Regions from separate parts of the Psychrobacter alimentarius genome, predicted to be linked through region 3. Evidence: predicted binding sites of a transcription regulator. Region 3 holds the regulator's gene; each other region holds the start of a gene.
What was found. Region 3 encodes PhoB, which activates phosphate uptake and scavenging genes when phosphate is short. Its sites were predicted from a motif close to TGTCATNAANCTGTCATAA; they were not measured.
Positions count from the first base shown of each region.

Region 1: A3K91_RS02515 (DNA translocase FtsK) is a predicted target of PhoB. The motif match lies at 1,521-1,539, and genes of this name have one in related genera.
Region 2: pstS (phosphate ABC transporter substrate-binding protein PstS) is a predicted target of PhoB. The motif match lies at 1,912-1,930, and genes of this name have one in related genera.
Region 4: A3K91_RS10530 (porin) is a predicted target of PhoB. The motif match lies at 1,585-1,603, and genes of this name have one in related genera.

Region 1 is NZ_CP014945.1:591,298-594,517, reverse strand. Features, by position in the region: gene A3K91_RS02515 (DNA translocase FtsK) at 1-1,472, opposite strand, end outside; gene trxB (thioredoxin-disulfide reductase) at 2,012-3,034, shown strand; gene aat (leucyl/phenylalanyl-tRNA--protein transferase) at 3,035-3,220, shown strand, end outside.
Region 2 is NZ_CP014945.1:123,832-127,051, forward strand. Features, by position in the region: gene thiC (phosphomethylpyrimidine synthase ThiC) at 1-1,368, opposite strand, end outside; TPP riboswitch at 1,604-1,748, opposite strand; gene pstS (phosphate ABC transporter substrate-binding protein PstS) at 2,003-3,181, shown strand.
Region 3 is NZ_CP014945.1:2,991,115-2,994,334, reverse strand. Features, by position in the region: gene asd (archaetidylserine decarboxylase) at 1-786, opposite strand, end outside; gene dtd (D-aminoacyl-tRNA deacylase) at 899-1,354, shown strand; gene phoB (phosphate regulon transcriptional regulator PhoB) at 1,480-2,184, shown strand; gene phoR (phosphate regulon sensor histidine kinase PhoR) at 2,269-3,220, shown strand, end outside.
Region 4 is NZ_CP014945.1:2,572,304-2,575,523, reverse strand. Features, by position in the region: gene A3K91_RS10535 (malate synthase G) at 1-1,197, shown strand, start outside; gene A3K91_RS10530 (porin) at 1,741-2,832, shown strand; gene A3K91_RS10525 (CTP synthase) at 3,025-3,220, shown strand, end outside.

The DNA.
Region 1 (3,220 bases), 930 kb from region 3:
TCACTGTTTGATAACTCAGCCTGACTGCTAGACAGAGGCTCATTGGGCTGGACGGTTTGCGTTTCCATAGCAGGTTCTAAAACATCAGCATGCTCTGCTAGCCATGCATCTGCTAATGTATCAACAGCTATTGTAGTGTCTTCTGATGTTGATAATACAGCGTCAGTACTGGCTGTTTCGTTATACAGTTGCTCCTTGACAGAAGGCTGAATGATCTTTGTTTTGGGTCTCGCAGTGATTGGTTCTACAGACGGCTCTGCCTCTATTGTAGAGGTAGATGCTGGCGTAGATTCCGCTATCACTTCTAAATCTGTTGGCTCGTTTTTGACGAATTCATTTTTTAACGATTCACTTTTTATAGGCTCAGAGCTCATATCATCAGAAGTCAGAGCAGCAGTATCAGAATGACTCATGCTATTGGCACTATAGGCCATCTGCTCACTCGCCAACAAATCATCGACCGTATTGGCATCATTCCATGCAAAGCTTGGTTCAACTTTACGGACAGGCGCTATGACAGGATTTGATGATGAATGTGTTTGATTATCTATACTCTCAGTCGTACCGTTTTTTAGTGGTTCAGTCTCTAAAGAATCAGGTTTTTCATGACCAGATAAGGCAGTCTGGGTTGCTGTTGTGGCTTGTGTCGCTGCGGCCATAGAGGCTCTGACACTATCAGAAAGCCCAGACTTCACCAAAAAGTCTGACAAGACGTTGCTAAACCGACCGCTTTTATCGGTAGCCTGCTCAGAAGATTGCAAGGCCAAGGGCAACTGCTCATAAGCTGGCGCTTCTTGATCTGGATTCGCCCCTGTGGTGACTTTGCCCTTCGTGTTTAATACTTCTCTGTTTTGAGTGACTGCTACGGTATCTTGTGTGTTTTCTTTTTTTACACCTGAACCAAACCAAGACAGGGCGGTGATTTTCTGATAAATCGTCATCCAATGAATGTTAAAGGCAAAGGTCGCGGTGAGAACGACAAACACCATCAAGAAAACCACACTCCCCCACTGCGTTAAGAGCTGTGCTAAACGCACCTGCAACTCAAGACCAATGATGCCACCCGCCACTCCTTCAAGTGCTGTCGCGGTAGGATTGGTGAATTGTTGCACTAAAGCTACGAGCTGGGCAAACAAGGCACTGGCACTTAATAATAAGAAGACATAAGCGACCAAACGCATCAGCCAAAACGTAGGCTTATTGTCCCACCAAATAAGGATAGACTCATAAATCAAAAATGCCAGCAGCCACCATGCACCAAAACCAAAGAAGCTGTAGAGCAAGTCGGACAACCACGCACCTGTCTCACCGCCCATATTATTGATTGTGGTCATATCACTACTGATGTGTGACCAACTCGGATCGTTACCCGTATACGTCATCAAAATGACGAACAGATAAACGGCCAGTATTAACCCAAGGAGGGTAAATATTCCTTTTTTCAAATACTCAATAAGCGGTGCTGATATCACGTAAGATCTGCCTTGTTATTAATACTAAATGGTCGCCGCATGACTAAGCCTAATCATGCTGACATAAAGTGCTGACATAAATATACCTAGCAACAGGGTTAAGAGCCATTATTGATTCCGACAATGGTGAATAACGATGGTCTTTTTACTCTAACTGTACTTGGCATAACTTCTTATAATAACAAATAGATAGGTATGGTGGCGACAGTCTTCTAAAGAAAGCAGGCAAGAAAGTCAGTCAATCTGCGATTTATGCATAAAACCGTACAATTAGTACAAACAGCTGATAGGATAACGCTAACAATTTTGCGTAAACTCTATAAAATAACCATTATTTATTAAGGCCAAACGTCAAGGCAAACATGCTTTGATTATAGTGATGCCTGTGTTTGTTTTAGCAAACTTGCACTTTTGGGTCTATGCCCTTATGTTATTATCACATTGCAATTAAACAAACCAAAACAGTCTCATTTTTTGAAATTTTTTATAACATTTATCATTCTTATTTTTAATTCGTATATTTAGCAAGGAACAAACTCATGGCAACTGATAATACTGCTCCACGTCACGAAAAGCTTATTATTCTAGGATCAGGCCCTGCTGGCTATTCTGCTGCAGTCTATGCCGCACGTGCCAACCTCAAACCTGTGATGGTCACAGGCTTGGAAGTGGGTGGACAATTAACCACCACTACAGAAGTCGATAACTGGCCAGGGGATGCTCATGATTTAACAGGTCCTGCGTTGATGGATCGTATGAAAGCCCACGCTGAGCGCTTTGGTACTGAGTTGGTCTATGATCATGTCAACGAAGTAAACTTAAACGTACGTCCTTTTCAGTTGGTCGGTAATAACGGCACTTATACTTGTGATGCTCTAATTATCTCAACAGGCGCGTCTGCTCAATACTTGGGCATAGAGTCAGAAACCAAGTTTAGAGGTTTGGGTGTATCGGCTTGTGCCACTTGTGATGGTTTTTTCTATAAAGATCAAAAAGTCGCTGTGATTGGCGGTGGTAACACTGCTGTAGAAGAGGCTTTATACCTGTCTAATATCGCGTCTGAAGTGACGCTCGTGCATCGCCGTGATAGCTTACGTTCTGAAAAAATTCTACAAGACAAATTATTTGAAAAAGCCAAAAATGGCAATATCAAAATCGAGTGGAATCATCAAGTCAAAGAAGTCGTTGGCGACGACATGGGCGTGAATGGTGTCATCATTGAGTCTATGATTGATGGCAGCACCAAACAGCTAGATACCATGGGTATGTTTGTGGCGATTGGTCATAAGCCTAATACAGATTTGTTTAAAGATCAGCTCGATATGAAAGACGGCTATCTTATAGTCAAAAGTGGCCTAAATGGTAACGCCACGCAAACCAGTATTGAAGGCGTGTTTGCTGCTGGCGATGTTGCAGACCATGTGTATCGTCAAGCCATTACTTCTGCGGGCACAGGCTGTATGGCAGCGCTGGATGCTGAGAAGTACCTGGACGCTATTGGTGAAACGATGGCAACTGACCACACCTACGCATCAACATTGACCGCTGATCAAGAATCCTAAATGGGCAATATCACTCTACCAAACGATCAAAACATCACGCCTGAGACCTTAAAAAGTCTTGGGCGTTATGACTTCCCTGATCCTACCTCTATCGATCCTGAAGGGATTGGTCTCGTTGCCATGGGTGGCGATCTGGCATCTGACACGCTGATTTCTGCTTACGCGCAGGGACTGTTTCCTTGGTTT
Region 2 (3,220 bases), 470 kb from region 3:
ACGTAGCTCGCCGAACTGTGCCTCATCGTTGGCATCTTGCAAGCAGCCAGGGCGCAAACCATCGCCCAAACTAAACGCCACATCATACTGTTTCATAATCTCGCAAATGTCTTCAAAATGCGTGTATAAAAAGCTCTCTTTATGATGAGCCAAGCACCACTGTGCCATGATAGAACCGCCACGTGACACAATACCCGTCAAGCGCTTGGCGGTCAGTGGAACGTAGCGAAGTAGGACGCCCGCGTGAATGGTGAAGTAATCCACCCCTTGCTCAGCTTGTTCGATCAAGGTGTCTCGAAAAATCTCCCACGTCAAATCTTCTGCCACCCCATCGACTTTCTCTAACGCTTGATAGATTGGTACCGTACCGATGGGTACAGGCGAGTTACGAATCAGCCATTCGCGCGTTTCATGAATATGATTGCCCGTTGATAAATCCATGATGGTATCTGCGCCCCAACGCGTCGCCCATGTCATCTTTGATACTTCTTCGTCGATTGAGGAACCAAGCGCTGAGTTGCCAATATTGGCATTGATTTTTACCAAAAAATTGCGCCCGATAATCATCGGCTCGGACTCAGGGTGATTGATGTTATTTGGGATAATAGCGCGACCAGCGGCCACTTCACTGCGCACGAATTCAGGTGTGATGATTTTGGGTGTATTGGCCCCAAAATTTTCCCCATCATGTTGGCGTGTATCCGTCAGCTCATGTTGCTTCTGCGTTTCGCGAATGGCGATGTATTCCATCTCAGGGGTGATGACGCCGCGGCGCGCGTAATACATTTGCGTGACATTGCCTGACAAGCCGTTGCCTGTTTTGGCACGGCGCGGCTTATCAATATGAGCAAATCTTAAGTTGGCGGTACTAATATCACGTGCGCGCGCTTGTCCGTATGAGCTGGATAAACTGCTGAGCTGTTCGGTATCGCCGCGCTCTGCAATCCAGTGTTCGCGCAGTTTTGGCAAGCCACGGGTGAGGTCAATATCGACATTGGGGTCGGTATAAACGCCGGAGGTGTCATAGACATAAAATGGTGGGTTTTTTTCCCAATTCGCCTCATCCGTGCCTTGAATAGGGGTTGGATCAAGAGAAATTTCGCGCATCGGTACTTGAATATCAGGACGCGAGCCTTCGATATAGACTTTACGAGAGGCGGGGAGAATGCGATGAAGGTCACGGGCGTCTTCTTCAAAACGCGCATCACTTGCCGTGCGGTGAGCAGGGGTTTTTAGCGCCTCAGATTTTTTATCGGATTTACTGCTGGTCTCATCTATAGTTGTCGGCTTAACAAGCGCGTCACTATTTGGAGTATGGACTTGAGGGTTTTGAGTGTTTGTCGTTGTCTGAATATTTGAAGGTTTCATGTGCTGTCCTAGCGTGTTGGTTTTTGAATAAAATCAACACCGCCAGTAGCTGCGGGGTAAAGCCATGTGATACGAACAAATACAATCAAAAAGCAAACGTGCGCCCGAAATGAGACGTAGTGAGTCACTAAAAGTTTGATGGACACAAATTATTAGCACCATACATCGGCAAAAAACCGCTGTTAAACATTGGCAATAATAAAAAGGCATTTCTGCGCGCCCTTTGTACATATAGAACATAGGCTTAAGACTTCCCTGCGTCGGTACTAACCGCATCAGGTTCGGCGGGTGATCTCTCAGCGAATGTATAAAGGCAATTGTTTTAGTAAAGCAAGTTTAATAAAACAGGCCAATATGACACCGCACCCCGAGTCTGTCAGTGTTGTAAATCAACTTCATACTAGCAAAATTCTGTTCTAACGGCTAATGGTATTTGGAGAAAACCTTGGGCTCGAGAAACGATTGCCTTATGTACTGAGCTTATAAAGGCAGGTAGAAGGGAACAATGCGCTGTTATGGGCGAAACTAAAAGATTAAAGTCATTGTCATTAAACTGTCATAAAAACTTGTCACTATAGCTCGCATGTCACAAACAATGTTTTTTTGTATCGTTGTCAAACTTTAGGAGTCTTACATGCGTTATTCGTTATTAGCAGTGGCCGTCAGCTGTACCTTAGTACTTACGGCGTGTAACAAATCGACCGATACGACAGAGCCGGCTGCTGATACTAGCAGTAGCGCTGCCGCAACGACTGAAACAACTGGCAATGCAACCACCAGCACAGCATCTGCTGCTACTTCAGGGTTCAAGTCTGCTGAAAACATTGCCATGAACATCACTGGCGCAGGTGCTTCTTTCCCGCAGCCTATCTATGCCAAATGGTCTGCTGACTACAATGCTGATACTGGTGGTCAGGTCAACTACCAATCAATCGGTTCTTCTGGTGGTATCAAACAAATTCAGTCAAAAACAGTCGATTTTGGTGCCTCTGATGCGCCGATGACGCCTGAAGAGCTTGAAGAATCTGGTCTTATCCAGTTCCCAACCGTTATTGGCGGCGTTGTACCAATTGTCAATATCGATGGTGTTGAGCCAGGCGCGCTAAAATTGGATGGTCAGACATTGGCTGATATTTATCTAGGCAAAATCAGTAAATGGAATGACCCAGCTATTGTAGCCATGAACCCAGATTTGACCCTACCTGATGCAGCCATTACTACTGTTTTCCGTTCAGACGGGTCAGGTACGACTTTTAACTTCACAGATTATCTCGCCAAAGTGTCACCGGATTGGAACAATACCGTTGGTGTTGATAAAACGGTTAAATGGCCAACCTCTGCGACAGGTGCTGGTGGTAAAGGTAACGAAGGCGTTTCAAGCTACGTTAATCGTATGAAAAACTCTATCGGCTACGTTGAGTATGCTTACGCTAAGCAAAACAACATGTCACATACGGCTCTTAAAAATGCCGCCGGTAACTTTGTACAGCCTTCTGCAGAGACTTTTGCAGCGGCAGGTGACATCGATTGGTCAAAACAAGAAGGCTTTTATAAAGTCATCACCAACTCTGAGACTGCTCAAGCATGGCCAATCGCTGCTGCGACATTCATCTTGGTACACAAGCAACCAGAGAATCCTCAGCAAGTGGCTGGTGTGTTGAACTTCTTTGATTGGGCATATACCCAAGGCGATGATGATGCCATGGCGTTAGATTACGTTCCTTTCTCTGATACTGCCGTCGCATTATTCAAAGAAAAATGGAATGAGGTGAAAGGTAGTGATGGACAGCCTGTTTATAAGCCTGCTCAGTAATTGACCTACTTTAGAGACTGTTTCATACATCTCTAAACG
Region 3 (3,220 bases):
GGCTTGCATGGTGCTTTCCCAGTCAGCGTTTGCTGCTTTTGGTAGTATGACAATCGCCGTCGACCCTAGGTAAAAACGCCCAAGCTCATCGCCTTTTTCGAAGCGCATGTCATGATTGGCCTCTTGTACATCATCAGTACGGACAATTTTGCCAGTCGCTACGGTTTCGATACCAGCGACAATCATAGCACCTACCATCACCACTGCCGCTTTGCCGTACTGAGTATCAAACATGCAGACTAGACGCTCATTACGCGCAAACAAGTCAGGGACATTGGCCGCAGTGGTATTGTTCACCGAAAATAAGGTACCGGGCACGTAGCGAGTTTTGGTCAATGTACCAGCAAATGGCATATGGACACGGTGATAGTTGCTGGGCGCTAAATACACAGTGGCAAAACTACCATCAGCAAAATAACGACCATCTTCACTATCAGCAAGCAGTTGCCCAACGTCATAATGACGACCTTTTGCTTGCAGCATTTTATGGTCATTAATCTGTCCTAACTGCGAGATAACTCCATCAGCGGGACTGACAATACCGTCAGCTGTGGTGTCGATAGGACGAGCGTCTTCCTTTAGCTCACGCGTAAAAAAATCATTGAAGCTTTCATAGGCATTGAGGCTTTGGCGCTCATACTCATCTAAGCTGACATTATATGCTTTTGCAAAGCTACGAATAAAAGTGCGTTTGACATAAGGATGGCGACTGGCGGCCAAACGTCCAGCAACTTTACTTAGCTTCTGTTGTGGGACAAGCTGTTGTAAGGTGGTGAATAAATTCATAATAGGGCTACCAAAATAAAGTGTGGTGTAATAAATAATAGGCAAGTAAATAGCCATATTTTATCATGGACAGCGTATGATTGTATGGCCATAATCTGTAAGGAGTTAGGGAGTGAAAGCACTTATACAGCGAGTACGCAGCGCGAGTGTCGTGGTTGAGGGGTCTAATATCGGTGCCATCGAGCATGGACTATTGGCTTATATTGGTTTAGGACACGATGATAACCTACAAACCGCGCAGCGCATGATTGATAAAATCCTGACGTATCGTATTTTTGAGAATAACGACGATCCTGCCAAGGCCGGTAAACTGGATAAAAATGTCCAGCAAGTGAATGGCGGATTGTTATTGGTATCGCAGTTTACCTTAATGGCCACAACCGACAAAGGTCGCAGGCCTGATTTTGGTGGGGCGATGGCACCTGAGGCAGCACAAGTGCTGTTTGCTCAGTTGATTGAGTATGCAAAGAGTCAGCATCCTATCATTGCTACTGGGCAGTTTGGTGCTAACATGCAAGTTGAGAGCATCAATGATGGCCCATTAAACTTCATATTAGAAGTCCGGTAGTTTATGTCATACTGAATAATAACTGTCATCAAGCTGTCACAATTAATCCGTTTAATAGATAAAAGCTGGCGAATATGTATCGCCTTTTACGTGCTAAACTTTGTACTTAACACTGAGAATGCTGTATGTATAACGAGCAAATTTTGATTGTTGAAGATGAACCTGCGATTCGTGAAATGGTGGTCATGACGCTAGAGATGGCTGGGTTTGATAGTCTACAAGCCGCCGATGTGTCAGAAGCGCATCAACAAGTCGTGGATCATAGACCAGCGCTGATTCTACTAGACTGGATGTTGCCAGGCGATAAGAGTGGCGTGGATTTTTGTCGTATGTTAAAAAACGATGATCTGCTCTCTGAAATACCCGTCATTATGCTGACGGCAAAGAGCGAAGAAGACAGCAAAGTTCATGGTCTTGATGCTGGTGCTGACGATTATATGACCAAGCCTTTTTCGACGCGCGAACTTATCTCTAGAATCAAGGCGGTGCTGCGGCGTAGTAATGCGCTCAGCAGTGATAAATCTATCGAAGTCGGCAAGCTCAGTTTAGACCCAAGAAGTCAACGTGTGACAGTAGCGGGTAAAGTGGTTGAATTGGGCCCTACTGAATATCGGTTATTGGCATTTTTTATGAGTCATCCAGAGCGTGCTTATACGCGCACACAGCTACTAGATCAAGTATGGGGCGGCAACGTCTATATTGAGGACAGAACCATCGATGTCCATATTAAACGTCTGCGTACCATATTAAGACCTTACGGCTGTGATACGTTGATACAGACCGTTCGCGGTACAGGCTATCGATTTTCTAATATCATTACGCCGACATAATTAGCCATGCTTAGAAACCTCATGGCAGTCGCAACCTAAGATGACATGGCAAAAAAGTAGTAGGGATGATGAATGAGCACAATAATGACAAAAAATAATCAACAGAGTCCATCAGAATCAGTTTCTAATCAACACGCCTCGGATCAATTGACAAAAATCAGAAGCGCCTTACTGGCTTTACGAGATGCTGTGATTTTGCTCAACCAAGATGACAATGTGGAGTGGTGGAATCAGTCGGCACAAGATTTATTGTCACTACAAGTAGGCGATGCAGGCAAAAGCATTTTTGATTTCATTCGAGTACCTGAGTTTCGTCAGTACTATCAAGCGACCACTACGACTCTCAGTGAGGGTGTGCACATAGAATCTTGGCAAGATCCTAAACGCTACTTGAAATGTGAACTCACGCCTTTTGGTGACCAAAAATTACTGATTATCTATGATGTGACACGCTTGCAGCATTTAGAAGAGATGCGTCGCGACTTTGTAGCAAATGTCTCGCACGAATTACGTACTCCGTTGACTGTGATGATGGGCTATTTAGAGAATTTCTCAGATCAGCCAGACATGCCGCCGCATTGGCGACGCGGGTTTGAGCTTATGAGTCAGCAAACGGCGCGTATGAATAGAATTGTGAATGATCTATTGTTGTTGTCTCGAATTGAAATCGAAGAAACTCACGAGCTCAACTATATTGATATGACCAAACTACTGACCCATGTGTATGACGATGCGCAAGCATACAACCAAGCATACGGGCATATCATCCATTTGCAGATAGACACTTATGATGGGCTATATGGTTCTGAGATGTACCTAAACAGTGCCTTATCTAACCTTGTGATAAATGCCATTAAGTACACACCCAAGGGTGGTAATATAACCATTAGCTGGACAAAAACCTCAGAAGGCTGCCGATTTGCCGTGGAAGACAATGGTATTGGTATTGCAGCAGAGCACATCGCACGTCTAACGGAGCGCTTTTATCGCATCGACAAAGGGCGTAGCCGCGCCACCGGTGGTACAGGGTTGGGTC
Region 4 (3,220 bases), 420 kb from region 3:
CTTATCTTGCCAGGTCGCTCATTGCTATTGATCCGTAATGTCGGTCATTTAATGCAAAACCCTGCTATTTTAGTCGATTTGGGTGATGGCTTAGAGGAAATCTTCGAAGGTCTGATGGATGGCTTGGTTACTCCACTATTGTCGCTCAATGATCTTAACGGTAGAAACGAGTTATCGAATTCACGTAAGGGTTCCATGTATATCGTTAAACCAAAAATGCATGGTCCAGAAGAAGTCAAAATGGCCAATGATTTTTTTAATGCCTCAGAGGATTTATTAGGCTTAAAACGTTACAGTCTTAAAATTGGAATTATGGATGAAGAGCGTCGCATGACGGTCAATCTAAAAGAGGCCATTCGCCAAGCGAAAGAGCGTGTAATCTTTATTAATACAGGCTTTTTAGACCGTACTGGTGATGAGATGCATACCAGCATGAATGCAGGTCCATTTGTGCCAAAAGGGGAGATGAAATCACAAGCTTGGCAACCAGCCTACGAGCAATGGAACGTCGACATTGGTTTAGAGACAGGTCTACAGGGGCATGCTCAGATTGGCAAAGGAATGTGGGCAAAGCCTGACGAGATGAAAGAGATGATGGAGACCAAAATGGCGCATCCTCAATCAGGCGCTACGACGGCTTGGGTACCATCACCCACAGGGGCAACCTTGCATAGTATCCATTATCACCAAGTAAATGTTGCTGACGTACAGGATCGCTTAAAGTCGCGTGAGCGTGCAAGTTTGGATGATATCTTGACCATTCCATTGGCAAAAGACACCAATTGGACAGAAGAGCAAAAACAGCAAGAATTGGAAAATAATGCGCAAGGGATTTTGGGTTACGTTGTACGCTGGGTCAATCAAGGGGTTGGATGCTCTAAGGTGCCCGATGTCGATGATGTGGGGCTAATGGAAGACCGAGCGACTTTGCGCATCTCAAGTCAACATATTGCCAACTGGTTGCATCATGACGTGGTGAGCGAGCAGCAGGTGATAGAGACGATGAAGCGCATGGCCAAAGTCGTTGATGAGCAAAATGCAGCCGACAGCGAGTATCAACCGATGGCAGACAATTTTGATGGCTCTTATGCTTTTAAGGCCGCTTGTGATTTGATATTTAAAGGACGCGAGCAACCTAGCGGTTACACTGAGCCACTATTGCATCAAGCCCGTCTCGATTTGAAGGCAAACAGCTAAGCTTATTTCCTTTTATTGCACCTAATAATAAAATATATCGTTTTTGTTAGCGCTATTTATTCGTAGATAAATAGCGCGTTATTTACGATGGTAAGGGTATATTCGTTAAGGTGGTTTCAATTTATTAGTAATAATATTAATCAATAGAATCCTTATCTAGTTGACTGGATAGGGATTTTTTTTGGCGCTTTGATTATTGAGTGATAATTTTACGATGATAAATTGATAAGTTTAAAAAGCGAAAAAATATGTTGCAAATTATGTCAAAGTTGTTATGCTTGTACTCGAAGTATGAGTTTGGTAACGGATGTTACGCAACAGACCGATAAAGACCTAAGTTTACATGGCAGTTACTTTTTTAATCCCAGTTATGTAAGTCATGGTTTTTTTCATCTTACTGTAATAGAACTTCGCCACACTTGTTTCTGACTAATCTCGGTAGCCAGTTACACATTATATCTTTGAGGATTTGTGACGATACCATTGTGAGCACCAGCTAATAATAGCTCGCTTATTACTAAAATTGTAAAGTGGAGATACCCCATGAAAAAACTACTTTTAGCTACAGCAGTTGCTGCCCTATCTGTATCTGCAGCCAATGCAGCACCTACTGTCTATGGTAAAGCATTCTTAGCGGCTGATTATGTTAATACCGATTTTGATTCAAACACAGGTTTTCCTGCTTTCAACTATGATGAAGATACAGTAGAGATTAACTCTCATGCTTCACGTATCGGTATCAAAGGCTCTGAAGCCATGACTGCTAACACTGATGTTATCTATCAGTTAGAGTATGGCACGCGCATCGATGGTGATAACAATGGTTTCACTAACCGTGATACGTATCTTGGTGTTGTAAACAAGCAGTTTGGTGAGGTCCGTGTTGGTAAAAACCAATCAAGCTTAGCTAGTATTGACAATGTTGTTGTTGGTCAAGGTTACTGGGATAACCTAGGTACTACACAAAATGAAAACGAAGCTGTTGATGCATTGAACATGGCGGATAGTAACCGTATCCCAAGTTCAGTGATTTGGACTGCGCCTAAGTATGATGGCCTACCATTACAATTTACAGCAATGTATAGCTCTGACGATGCAAACAACAATGATAATGCTGGTTTCGGTGTTGCTGCTATGTTTGATCAAGGCACAGGCTTTACTGCTGGTATTGCATATGACAAAGATCAAAACATTGAGGGTGATATCATCCGTGCTACAACTAGTGTTGATCTAGGTAAATATATCGCAGCGCCTGTAACACTTGGTGTTTTATATCAAGTAGCTGATTATGATGGTGTTGATAACTCAAGCGATAGTAAGAAAGAAAAAGGTTTAATTGTTAGTGGTCAAATGGGCTTAACTAACTTTGCTCGTCCAGCTTCTATTTATGCTCAGTACAACAACACTAGCAACCTAAACGGTTTTAATAACTCTGATTCAGACCAAATCGTTGTTGGTGGTAAATACTTCTTTAAAGACAACATCATCATGCATGCTTATGCTGGTATGAATAAAGCTGATAATGCTGCTTATACATGGACTGATAGTTCACGTGAAGAGAATGATCAATTAGTTCGCACGTCTGGCGATGCTAAAGTAGTTGTAATTGGTACTGGTCTAGAATACAAATTCTAATCTAACCATTAGAATCTGATTATAAAACTCATCCTTCGGGGTGAGTTTTTTTGTTATGTCTGTTTCCAATAACGAATACGTTATAATAGAGACGGGTTGAAAACGAAGAGTTTTAAAGAGTTTTTGTTTTGCCCTATATTTTATGACGTATTTTTAGTAAAATCCTTCTTTACCAATTACCGACAGAATACTATGACCAAGTTTATATTTGTGACCGGTGGGGTAGTGTCCTCACTAGGAAAAGGTATCACCGCAGCCTCTCTTGCAGCGGTCTTAGAAGCACGTGGCGTGACCGTCACAATGACCAAGATGGATCCGTATATCAACGTTGATCCAGGTACGATGAGCCCGTTTCAGCATGGCGAAGTGTTTGTCACCGAAGATGGTG